2 regions of the Arthrobacter sp. SIMBA_036 genome follow, and region 2 is predicted to be linked to the other one. Evidence: riboswitches for the same ligand, from Rfam matches in the RefSeq annotation. Region 2 holds a riboswitch; the other holds the start of a gene.
What was found. Region 2 has a riboswitch for S-adenosylmethionine ahead of SB659_RS13730 (DUF1737 domain-containing protein). Riboswitches for the same ligand answer to the same signal wherever they lie in the genome.
Positions count from the first base shown of each region.

Region 1: it holds a riboswitch for S-adenosylmethionine, as region 2 does, so the genes downstream of both, SB659_RS01855 (aminotransferase class V-fold PLP-dependent enzyme) here and SB659_RS13730 (DUF1737 domain-containing protein) in region 2, are expected to answer to the same signal.

Region 1 is NZ_JAWRXG010000001.1:399,734-405,627, forward strand. Features, by position in the region: gene SB659_RS01850 (class I SAM-dependent methyltransferase) at 1-220, opposite strand, end outside; gene SB659_RS01855 (aminotransferase class V-fold PLP-dependent enzyme) at 418-1,815, opposite strand; SAM riboswitch class IV at 1,845-1,958, opposite strand; gene hisN (histidinol-phosphatase) at 2,157-2,969, opposite strand; gene SB659_RS01865 (ribosome small subunit-dependent GTPase A) at 3,031-4,146, opposite strand; gene aroA (3-phosphoshikimate 1-carboxyvinyltransferase) at 4,149-5,564, opposite strand; gene SB659_RS01875 (DoxX family membrane protein) at 5,571-5,894, opposite strand, start outside.
Region 2 is NZ_JAWRXG010000009.1:152,149-158,042, forward strand. Features, by position in the region: gene cls (cardiolipin synthase) at 1-786, opposite strand, end outside; gene SB659_RS13720 (aminodeoxychorismate lyase) at 873-1,814, shown strand; gene SB659_RS13725 (carboxymuconolactone decarboxylase family protein) at 1,850-2,332, opposite strand; SAM riboswitch class IV at 2,473-2,584, shown strand; gene SB659_RS13730 (DUF1737 domain-containing protein) at 2,597-2,863, shown strand; gene SB659_RS13735 (rhodanese-like domain-containing protein) at 2,860-3,270, shown strand; gene SB659_RS13740 (O-succinylhomoserine sulfhydrylase) at 3,271-4,479, shown strand; gene SB659_RS13745 (DUF559 domain-containing protein) at 4,650-5,474, shown strand; gene SB659_RS13750 (UDP-N-acetylglucosamine 1-carboxyvinyltransferase) at 5,580-5,894, opposite strand, start outside.

The DNA of each region.
Region 1 (5,894 bases), on a different contig from region 2:
GATGCGATTTCCGGAGTTGGTGGAGCATGTCAGCCGAGGGATCCACCGCGACGACGTCCAGCCCGCGTTCCAAGAGGAGCGCAGTGAACTTCCCCGTACCGGCGCCGATATCTGCCGCCGTTCCTGCCCCTTCGGGAAGCAACCACTGGAGCGCGTCCTGCGGATAGCCGGGACGAACACGATCATAATGTTCGCCGCCGTCCTGGAAGCTCAAGCCCATCTCCTGCCGGCGGGCGGCGGCGAGCTTCGGGCCGCCCGGCCCGGCAGGACCAACTGAGCCGCCGGTAGCGCCGGTGTGAAGCACGGCCACGCCTATCTCCTTCACAGGATGTAAAAGTACCCTACGAATTTACCCTAGGACGGTCCGTGCCCCGGAACCGGCTCAGTCAACGGAACCGGCTCAGTCACGGAACCGGCTCAGTCAACGCTGCAGGGTGCAGCGCCCGCGGTTCCCGGAGTGTTGGGTGCCCATTCGGGGTAGGTCCGGTGGTCGTTCGCGGGAATCCACCGGCCTTCGTCAACCACGTAGTCCCAGCCAAGGCCGTTGCGTTTGAGTTCCCTGATCCCGGCAAGGAGCCGCGCGGCATCCTCGAGCCGGGAGCCGACGCCGAAGCTTGCGCGAAGGGACCCGGAGGGCAGGCCGAGGCGCTTGAGCAGCGGGTGCGCGCAGAACCTGCCGTCGCGTAGGCCGACGCCGTGCTCGGCGGCCAAGAATGCTGCCACAAGTCCGGCGTCGAACCCTTCCACGGAGAAATTGACGACGCCGATGGTGTCCTCGGAATCACTGAAGATCCGATGCACGGTGACGCCATCGATGCCTTCCAGCCCCTCTATGAGGTATGAGCGGATTGCTGCCTCATGGGCGTGCCATGCGTCTTGGTCCAGGTCCGCTAACACCTGCGTTGCACGGGCGAGCGTGGCAGCGCCCAAGACATTGGGGGAGCCGCCTTCGTGGCGTGCCGGACCGGTGGCCCAACTGACCGAATCCAACCGGGCTTCGCGTACCGCCCCGCCACCTGCGAGGTGAGGTGTTCCGGCGTCGAGCCAATCAGGACGGCCCACCACAACGCCTGCCCCAAAAGGCGCATAAAGCTTGTGACCGGAGAACACAAGGTAGTCCACATCCGCTTGGGTGATGTTTATGCGCCGGTGCGGAGCCAGTTGGGCAGCATCAACCACAATCCTGGCGCCGTGTTCATGGGCAAGATCCGCAAGTTTCGCGACGGGAAGGATCTCGCCGGTCACGTTCGATGCGCCCGTCACGGCAAGCAGCGATACCCCTCCCTGGCTGAGCTCGTTCCGGAGCTTGTCCACGGTGGCCGCAAGCGTTGCCTCGGCAACGACACTGCGGTGCGGAACACCTTGCCATGGGAGCAAATTGGCGTGGTGTTCTATGTCGAGGTAGAGGACTTCCCCAACGAATTCACCATCCACTTGTGGAAGGCAGCCTGCCAGCAGGTTTAAGGAATCTGTGGTGTTGCGCGTGAAGATGACGGAATCGTCCGGGCGTCCGCCAACGAATTCTCGGACCACGTTCCGGGAGTTCTCGTAGACCGAAGTGCTGATCTGGGAGGCGTAGCCGGCGCCCCGGTGGACGCTGGCATAGTACGGCAGAATCTCATTGAGATAGGCCGAGACAACCGTCAAGGCCGGCGCAGAGGCGCCGTAGTCCAGGTTTGCATACCGTGCGTGGCCGCCCTGAATCAGCGGCGCCTGCAATTCTGCCCCTGTGACTGCGGCGAGGGGGCGGGCTGCGAGGACGTTGCCAGCTGGGGTGTTGGATGGGGCTGCGGGATTTAACGTGACAGTACTCATGGGACCTCACTCAAGAGGGACCCCGGTTGGGGTCGCGCTTGCCGAATCCGTTCCGGACCGGCCAGGTCGTCACCCGGGGCACCCCACCGCGAATGGAGGGTTGCCGGCCAGCAAACCGGGGTTTTGCGCTGGCACTCGTGACCTCTCTCTAGGCTAGGGCACCCCGCGCAGGGCTGACAAAGCCACCGCAATTGTTAAGCGCTTTGTTACGTTTAGGACGAAAAATGGGACGAACGGCGAATATTACGACGGCGGACGCCCGCTAAGTGGGGCGCCCGCCGTCGAATATTTGGTCAAAGCCGTGTGCTACCGCCGGAACGTACTCCGGTAATGAGCGCTCGCTAGAGGAGATCGTCCAGAGCCGGGTTCAGCGTTTTGAGGACCTCCGAATGCAGGATCGAGTTGGTGGCTAACGCGTTGCCGCCAAAGGGCCCGTCCTCACCTTCCAAGGAGGTGAAGCGACCTCCGGCCTCGGTAACGATCGGAACGAGCGCTGCCATATCGTAAAGGTTCAATTCCGGTTCGCAGGCGATATCAACGGCGCCCTCCGCTACCAGACAATAGGACCAAAAGTCGCCGTAAGCGCGGGTGCGCCAAACCTCCTCGGTCAACCCAAGGAACTCATCAAGGTTGCCTCGCTCTTTCCATCCGGACAGACTCGAGTACGACATGGAGGCGTCGGCCAGTCGTGAAACGTTGGAAACCTTCAGGCGCGTGGCAGCTGCCAGGGAGCGCCCCATGTAAGCACCCATATCTTTTGCGGCCCACCAACGCTTGCCGAGTGCCGGTGCGCTGACGACGCCAACTACCGGTTCCCCCTCATCCACCAGGGCGATCAACGTTGCCCAGACCGGCACGCCGCGGACAAAATTCTTGGTCCCGTCGATTGGATCGATGATCCAACGGCGCGATCCATGGCCGCTGCTGCCGAATTCTTCGCCCAAAACCGCATCACGCGGGCGGGAGCGCGACAGTTGGCCGCGGATAGCTTCCTCAGCGGCCTTATCGGCGTCCGTGACGGGCGTGAGATCGGGCTTGGTTTCGACTTTCAGGTCCAGGGCCTTGAAGCGGGACATTGTCTGGGAGTCGACGGAATCCGCGAGGACGTGCGCAAGGCGCAGGTCGTCGTTGTAGGTGGAGACGGGTTGGGTCATGCCACCAAACTATCCTGAAACGGGTCCTCTCGCCGGGATGCCGTGACGGACTCGGGCGGGATTAGTTGACGGTACCGAGTTCCTTGGCTTCTTTCGCTTCCAACCGGGGGTCTGCGCCCAACAGGCGGCGAAGGGAGGACAAACGGGCCGGACCCGAAGGTCCGGCATTGCCTTCGCTAACCCATGGGTCGAGGCCGCAGTTGATGGCTGTCGCATCATGCTTGCAGCCCCGCTCACAGGCCTCAGTACCCGGTTCCAGGTCCGGGAAGGAGTGCAGTATCCGGTTCGGGTCCACGTGGGCCAGCCCGAAAGAGCGGATGCCGGGGGTGTCGATGATCCAACTGCCGGAAGGAGCGTCGCTGAGCCGCAGCGCCAGGGCTGACGACGACGTGTGCCTGCCCCGGCCCGTGACTGCATTCACCCCGCCGGTGGCACGCTCAGCGCCCGTCAACGCGTTGACCATGGTGGATTTGCCTACGCCCGAGTGACCCAGCATCACCGTCACCTTGCCGTGGAGGTGGGTCCTCAGCTCGGACACGGCGTTCCTGTCCAAGCGGGCAGACAATCCGTCGTCAGACCGTGCGTCGATGCCTCCGGCAGCCGAGTCCGCCGTCTTGCTGATGATGACCGGAAAGCCAAGGCTCACGTAGTTGGCCAGAAGTTCAGTCGGGTCCTTGACGTCTGCCTTGGTGATCAGCAGCAGCGGCTCGATCCCGGCGTCGTACGCAGCTACCAGGGCGCGGTCGATAAACCCGGTACGGGGCTCTGGGTTGGCCGCGGCGACCACCACCACCAACTGGTCGGCGTTGGCCACCACTACCCGTTCGATGGGGTCGGTGTCGTCGGCGCTGCGGCGCAGTAGGGTTTTGCGCTCCTCGACGCGAACCAGCCTGGCCAGGGTGTCCGGCAGCCCGGACACGTCGCCCACCAAGGCGACAAAATCCCCTGGCACTACCGGGTTGCGGCGGAGCTCCCGCGCGCGGGCGGCGATGACGATGCGTTCCTCAGGGGTGTCTTCACCAACGATCGAGGTATACCGTCCCCGGTCCACCGTGATGATCCTGCCGATGACCGCGTCATCGTGGCTGGGACGGTCTTTCGTCCGGGGCCTTGAACCTTTTTTGTTGGGACGGATCCGGACATCGGACTCGTCCCAAGAGCGTGCATCGCGGCCCATAGTCAGTTGCTGGCCCCGTTCGAACCAGCAGACTCAAGCATCGCGGCCCACATCGTGGGGAATTCGGGCATCGTCTTGGATGTTGTGGCGATGTCCTCCACCTGGATGTCCTCGACGGCGAGCCCGAGGATGGCACCGGCGGTGGCCATACGGTGGTCCGCGTAGCTGTGGACAATTCCGCCGTGCAAAGGGGCGGGCCGGATGATGAGCCCGTCCGATGTTTCCTCTGCGTCACCGCCCACGCGGTTGATTTCAGCCACAAGGGCAGCCAACCGATCTGTTTCGTGCCCACGGAGGTGCGCGATACCCGTCAAGCGGGAGGGGGTGCTTGCAAGGGCGCAGAGCGCGGCCACCGTGGGGGCGAGCTCGCTGGTTTCGTGCAGGTCCACGCCGAGGATCCGGGGGCCGCCGGTGACGGTCAAAGTTCCGTCGTGGAGGGATACGGTCGCACCCATGGATGCGAGGATGGAACGCCATTGGTCGCCGACTTGGGTGGTACCCGCGGGCCAATTGGGAACCCGGACGGTTCCCCCTGTGGCCAACGCCGCTGCCAGGAAGGGGCCGGCATTGGAGAGGTCTTGTTCGATCCGCCGGTCAAACGCCTGGATGCTGCCCGGCGAGACGCGCCAGTGGTTGGGCACGGAATCATCCACGGTCACTCCCACACTCCGCAGGACCTCGACGGTCATCGCGACGTGGTCAAGGCTGGGCACGGGCTTTCCGACGTGCTCAAGGTGCAGGCCCTCCGTGAATCGCGCACCTACCAACAGCAATGCCGAGACGAATTGTGATGAGGCGCTGGCATCGATGACCAAGTGACCGCCGCGGACCTCACCAGTGCCTTCCACCGTAAACGGCAGTGCCGACGGCGTCCGGCCCTCCACAGGGGCTACCTGCACGCCAAGGGCAGCAAGTGCTTCGATGATGGTTTCCATGGGCCGCTTGCGGGCATGGGGATCGCCGTCGAATACGGTCTGGCCCGCGCGAAGTGCGGCCAGGGGTGGCACAAACCGCATCACGGTTCCGGCCAAACCGCAGTCGACGGCGCGTGAGGCGGCAGCCGTTGCGGGATCCATCGGCGTGACCTCGAGGTCAGGGCCGTAGTCGCCGTCGCCCGGTACTTCGGTGACTACGGCACCCAACTGCCGGAGGGCCTGGATCATGAGGGCGGAGTCCCGGGAATGCAGGGGAGAGCGTAACCTCGACGGACCATCCGCCAATGCCGCCAACACCAAGAACCGGTTGGTGAGGGACTTCGAACCCGGCACGGTCACCGTCGCATCCACAGGCCGTTTTGCAAAAGGAGCCGGCCAGAGCGGAAGTTCTGCGGAAGCTTTCGAGGTTCCGGCGTCAGCCACGCCGACGCCGGTTGCGTCCGGGTTCGTTGTATCGGATTTAGCGGATGTGGTGCCGGTCATGCTTCCTTATGCTCCAACTGCGTTGTCAACGACTCGACGGACAGCCTTGTCTGTGCGCTTGAACTGCTTGCCGGTGGCTTTCCGGGCATCGGCTGCCGCGTGCCCTGCACGCCAAGCCAAGCCTGGACGTCCCGCTGTGTCTACGGACGCCAGGAGGGCCCCGCCGGTCAAGGACACGTTGCGCAAAAGCTGTGACTTGCGGGCGCTGCGTCCTTCTTTGGTGCTGATGTCCGCCGAACGCCATTCGACGTAGGAGTTAAGCGCCGACGTCACAGCCAAAAGGGTCGCGGCAAAGCGGGAGACCTTGCCAAGTCCCAGCAGCGCTCCGGC
Region 2 (5,894 bases):
TTTGCGGCCAACCTTCCGGTGCTTCGGGTTGTTATAGGAGGGCTCGATAAGGTTTTGCGATCCTGTGAAGGCAATCTCGCCATCGATCACCATGATCTTGCGGTGGTTCCGCAGGTCGGGCCTGCGCCATTGGCCATGGATGGGCAGAAGCGGGAGCATTCTTTTCCACTGCACCTGGCTTGCCCTGAGCCGCCGGATCAAGCGGCGGTAACCCTTGATGCGGAGCGTTCCGATGTGGTCGAAGAGGAGCCTGACGGTCACTCCCCTGTCCGCCGCTTTTTCCAATTCCGTCAGGAGATCGTTGGTCAGGAAGTCGCTGCTCATGATGTAGAACTCGGCGTTGACGTAGTTCTTGGCGCCCTTGATGGCCTCCGTCATGGCTTTGATGGATTCCTCGTAGCCTGGAATGAGTTCCACCTTGTTGCCGTCAACCATGGGCAACGAGCCGAGCCTCCGGTTCAGTTCCCCTGCCGATGTCACCCATTCGGGGCCGGCGTACTCACTCCCGGCTTCGGCCAGCCCATCCGTGACGGCCCGGACCCGGCGGTTGACATCCTCCTGCTGTTGACGCCTGCGCTTGGACAGCCGGAAGTTTCCGAAGAGGAGGAACAGGATAAAGCCCACTGAGGGCACCAAAAAGACCGTCAACAACCATGCCATAGCGGTGGTCGGGCGGCGGTTGCCGGGGATGACCCCCAAAAGCACGATGCGGAGTCCGACTTCCACGATGGCCCACACGGTGAGCAGCCAAGTCCACTCCTGGCCGAACGGAAAAGGAAACAGCACGCGACAACCCCTACGATCCATGAACAACGGTGACCACAGCCTATCCGGCCAAGGCGCTCCCTGAGGCCCAGCACTAAGCTGGGACCATGACTTCCCCTGCACCGACAGTCCTCGTTTTCCTGGACCCCGCCGTCGAAAATGGCCGCATTGCTGATTCGAGCCAGCCGCAACTCATGGCAACGGACCTTGGAGCCACCCGTGGTGATGGTGTGTTCGAATCGCTGCTTGCCGTCCAAGGCCGGCCCCGCAAGGTACAGGCACACCTGAATCGGCTGGTAAGTTCTGCTGCTGCCCTGGACTTGGAACTGCCTGGGCAGGATGCGTGGCGCAAAGCCATTTCCACCGCCATCAATGAATTCCGCCAGTCGCATCCGGCCCCTACCCCGGAGGAGGACGAAGTCGTCGTCAAGCTGCTCGTGACCCGCGGCGTCGAGGGTGCCTCGAGCCCCACCTGCTGGGTGCAGGCTTCACCCTCCCCTGCGGGTAGTCGCCGGCAACGCGAGACGGGTATCGACGTCGTACTTTTGGACCGTGGCTTCGACACGGAAGCCGGCGAGCGCGCACCGTGGCTGTTGCTTGGGGCCAAGACCCTGTCCTATGCCGTGAACATGGCGGCGCTTCGGTATGCGCACAAGCAGGGCGCGGACGACGCGATTTTCACGTCCACCGACGGCCGCGTTTTGGAGGGCCCCACGTCCACGGTCCTTTTGGCGCATCTGGAGACGGTGGACGACGGCGAAGGTTCAGCCAGGACTGTTCGGCGCCTGATCACTCCCCAGCTGGACAGCGGCATTCTCCCCGGAACCTCGCAGGGGGCGCTCTTTGCAGCGGCCAAGGCGGCTGGTTGGGAACTGGGTTATGGTCCGTTGGAACCGCAGGACCTGTTCGACGCCGATGCCGTCTGGCTCATTTCGAGCATCCGGCTGATCGCGCCCGTGAACCACATCAATGGCAAAGAGGTGGGCGCTCCCGATGTGCGGAAACAACTCACTGCGGAACTGAATGAGTTGTTTGCCGGGATCGAGTAAATTCCCGACCTCAAACCGGACCACGACGCGGCGCGCTATTTCTTGCTTGCCCGCACTGGGTGCTCACTGAGAATGGACAGCCGATTGAACGCGTTGATTCCGATCGCCGCCATGCAGATAACGCTGATCTGCTCGTCCGTGTAGTGCTGCCGCGCTCGCTCGAACAACTCGGCGCTGGGCCGGGACGAGCTCATGCGGGTGATCTGCTCGGCGATTTCCATCGCCACCACTTCCGCTGCTTCGAATAACTGCGCCTCCTTGTAGACGGCAACCAGGGACAGCCGCTGTTCCGTCTCACCAAGTTTCAAGGCCCGGCGGTGATGGAGGTCCAAACAGAAAGCGCACCCGTTGATCTGGGAGGAGAGGTAGTTGATGAGTTCCAGGGTCAGGCGTGGGAGCCCCTGCCGGTCGGCTTCCTCAACGAGCTGCTGGGAATAGTGGCTGAGCGTGGCGTAGAGGTCCGGCTGCTGCTTGTCCAAATATCCGGCGAGCCGGGGTTTTCCTTCTTGTTCGGGCATGGTTGGAGCCTAGCGCAACGCCGTCGAACCCAGCGGGACGTAAGAAAACGACGCTTGGGCAGGCTCCGATTACGCAACATGACGGCAGCTTCAGGCCCTCCGAGTGCGCCGGTGTCCTCGCGGATGTTACGTTTTTCCAGAGTAATGAGCACCAGCGCCAAGCCCTGACTTGCTGGTCGGCAACCCTCTCTCCGGCGGGGTGCCTCAGGTGACTACTCGGCGTATCGACAATTCGAACTGCAAGCGTGATCGAGGAGAAGCACCATGCCTGAACCCACCGAAGAAAAACTTGCCTACCGCCTGGTGACCGGCCCGGACACCCGTGAATTCTGTGAACGGATTTCCGCTGCGCTGGCCGAGGGATACGTGCTCCACGGAAGCCCGGCTGCCACGTTCAACGGGGAAAGCGTCATCGTCGCCCAAGCCGTGGTGCTCCCTGCCGCCATTGCGACTGCGGACGCCGCCGTCGCCAATGCCGTGGACCAGTTGGAGAATGATGACGACGAAGAAGCGTTCGAGGGCCACGCATGAGCTACGCAGGTGACCTGACTCCTGAAGACGCGTGGGCCAAGCTCCAGGAAGGCGCCATACTGGTGGACGTCCGCACCGAGGGCGAGTGGGCACACATGGGCATCCCGGACACCAAAGCCACGGAAAACGATCCCCTGTTCATCCAGTGGAACTTCGCTGGCGGCATCCCGAACCCGGGCTTCCTCGAAGAACTCCAGCAGCAAGCGCCCGAGGGCGACGGCGTGGAACTGGTCTTCCTTTGCCGCAGCGGACATCGCTCCGTCTCCGCGGCCATCGCCGCTACGCAGGCCGGCTTCACTGCCTACAACGTTCTTGAAGGCTTCGAAGGCGTGCCGGATCGCTACGGCGAGCGGACCGTCAACGGCTGGAAAAACCGTGGGCTGCCGACGAATTTGGGGAACGACTAAGTGACTTTCAATCCCGATACCGCCAACTGGAGCCCGGACACCCAGGCAGTGCGCGGCGGCCTCGACCGTACCAACTTCCAAGAGACCTCCGAGGCCCTTTTCCTGAACTCGGGCTTCGTCTACGAGTCAGCTGCCGCTGCCGAACGCGCCTTTACGGGCGAGGACCAACGCTTCGTCTACTCGCGCTACGGAAACCCGTCCGTGGCCACGTTCCAAGAGCGGCTGCGTGTGCTTGAAGGCACCGAAGCATGCTTTGCGACGGCGTCGGGTATGTCCGCTGTCTTCACCGCCTTGGGTGCCTTGCTGGCCGCCGGCGACCGCGTGGTTGCCGCCCGCTCACTCTTCGGCTCGTGCTTCGTGATCCTCAACGAGATCCTGCCTCGTTGGGGCGTGGAGACAGTGTTTGTCGACGGTCCAGACCTTGACCAGTGGAAGGCTGCCCTCTCCGAACCCACCACCGCGGTCTTCTTCGAATCGCCGTCGAACCCCATGCAGGAGATCGTCGACATCGCCGCGGTCAGCGAGCTGGCGCATGCCGCAGGCGCGACGGTCGTCGTCGACAATGTCTTTGCTACTCCCCTGCTCCAACGCTGCGGAGAGCTGGGTGCGGACGTGATCGTCTACTCGGGGACCAAGCATATAGACGGTCAGGGCCGCGTTATGGGCGGGGCGATCCTCGGCACCACGGAGTTCATCGACGGGCCCGTCAAGCAACTCATGCGCCACACTGGCCCCTCGCTGTCCTCGTTCAACGCCTGGGTACTGACAAAGGGCCTTGAAACCATGGGCCTTCGGGTCAATCACAGTTCGGCGTCCGCATTGAAGATTGCCGAGTGGTTGGAGGAGCAGCCCGCGATCAGCTGGGTCAAGTACCCACTGCTGAAATCCCACCCACAGTACGAGCTCGCCGCGCAGCAGATGAAGGCCGGCGGTACTGTGCTGACGTTTGAGCTGTCCCCATCGGCCGGCCGGTCAGCGAAAGAAGCGGCCTTTGCGCTCTTGGACGGGCTGAGCATCATCGACATTTCCAATAATTTGGGCGATTCCAAGTCGCTGATAACTCATCCAGCTACTACCACCCACCGGGCCATGGGGCCTGAGGGCCGGGCCGCGATCGGGCTTTCGGATGGCGTGGTGCGCTTGTCTGTAGGGCTCGAAGACGTCGGCGACCTCATCCTCGATTTGGAGAAGGCCCTCAAACAGGTCTGACGGACCTCGGTTTTGCTGGATCATCGCCGGACGGCTCGGAACCGAAGCCCAGCATCGCGGGATTCGCTGCCCTGCACGTCGGGATAATCCAGCAAAAAAGATCGCGGGCTGTTTCCACATACACAAGGCTCGCTGGGACACAACCAACGCGGACGTGGCTAGCTGGTTGTATGGAGGCGTACGAGTTCTTGGTTTCGGTCGGCGGCGTAGCCAGAGTTGGCCTACTCCGCAAGCATGGCTTTACCCCTGCCATGGTGCGGGGAATACCGCACGCCTACCAGCCCAGACAGGGCATTTGGGCACTCCCATCCGCCGATCGCGAGTACCTGGCCGCCCTTGTCAACAACGGATACCTGACGTGCGCCTCCGCGGCCGTCCGTTACGGGCTGTGGCTGAGGGCCCAGCCGGTACAGATGCACCTGGCAACGCGACATCACAGGGGACATGGATTCGTTCGGCATTCCGGTCTGCGGGTGGGCTCAGAAGGGAACGTGCCTATGGCGTCCTTGGAAGACACGGTGGTGCACGCGTTAACCTGCCTCCCCGATGGTGATGCAATAGCCGTCGCCCAATCGGCCATGCGATTACGCGGAGTGCCACGGGAAGTCATTGCAGGCGAGCTGCGGGCCAACTACTTTGGATCCGCACGGAAACTACTCCGCATGGCTGACGGATTGTCCGAGTCCGTTCCGGAAATCAGCGCACGGTTGCTGTTCGAGGCGGAGGGACTATCCTTCCAGCGCCAGGTTCAGATCGCTGGTGTGGGCCGCGTGGACATCCTGATCGACGGATGGCTGATCGTCGAGGTCAATGGCTTTCAGTTTCACAGCTCCAGGTCAGCCTGGCGGAAGGACATGGGCAGGCTGAATGCTGCGCAAGCCCGGGGGTTTCTTGTGCTGAGCTTCGCACCTGAGCAGTTGTGGAACTCTCCCCAGGACGTCATGACCCAGGTTCGCGGGGTTTTGGAGCGGGGCAGACCACTGTGGCGAGCCTGACCTGCGTCGGTTTTGCCGGATCACCGCCGAACGGCACGGACCGAGGCCCGTCAACGCGGGATTCGAGCCCCCGCACGTCGGGATGATCCAGCAAAACCGTCCAGCTCAGTCCTGGAAGTACTCGATTTTGGCACCGATGGTGTTCAAACGCTCGGCCAAGTCCTCGTACCCGCGCTCGATCACGTAGATGTTGCGCAACTCGGACGTGCCACGGGCCGCCAGCATCGCCAGCAACAAGCACGCTGCTGGACGCAGCGCCGGCGGGCAGCCGATTTCGGCGGCACGCCACTTGGTGGGCCCATTGACGTAGATCCGGTGCGGGTCCAACAGCTGCACCTGGGCGCCGAGCTTGTTGAGCTCCGTGAGGTATATGGCCCTGTTCTCGTAGACCCAGTCATGGATCATGGTCTGTCCCTCGGC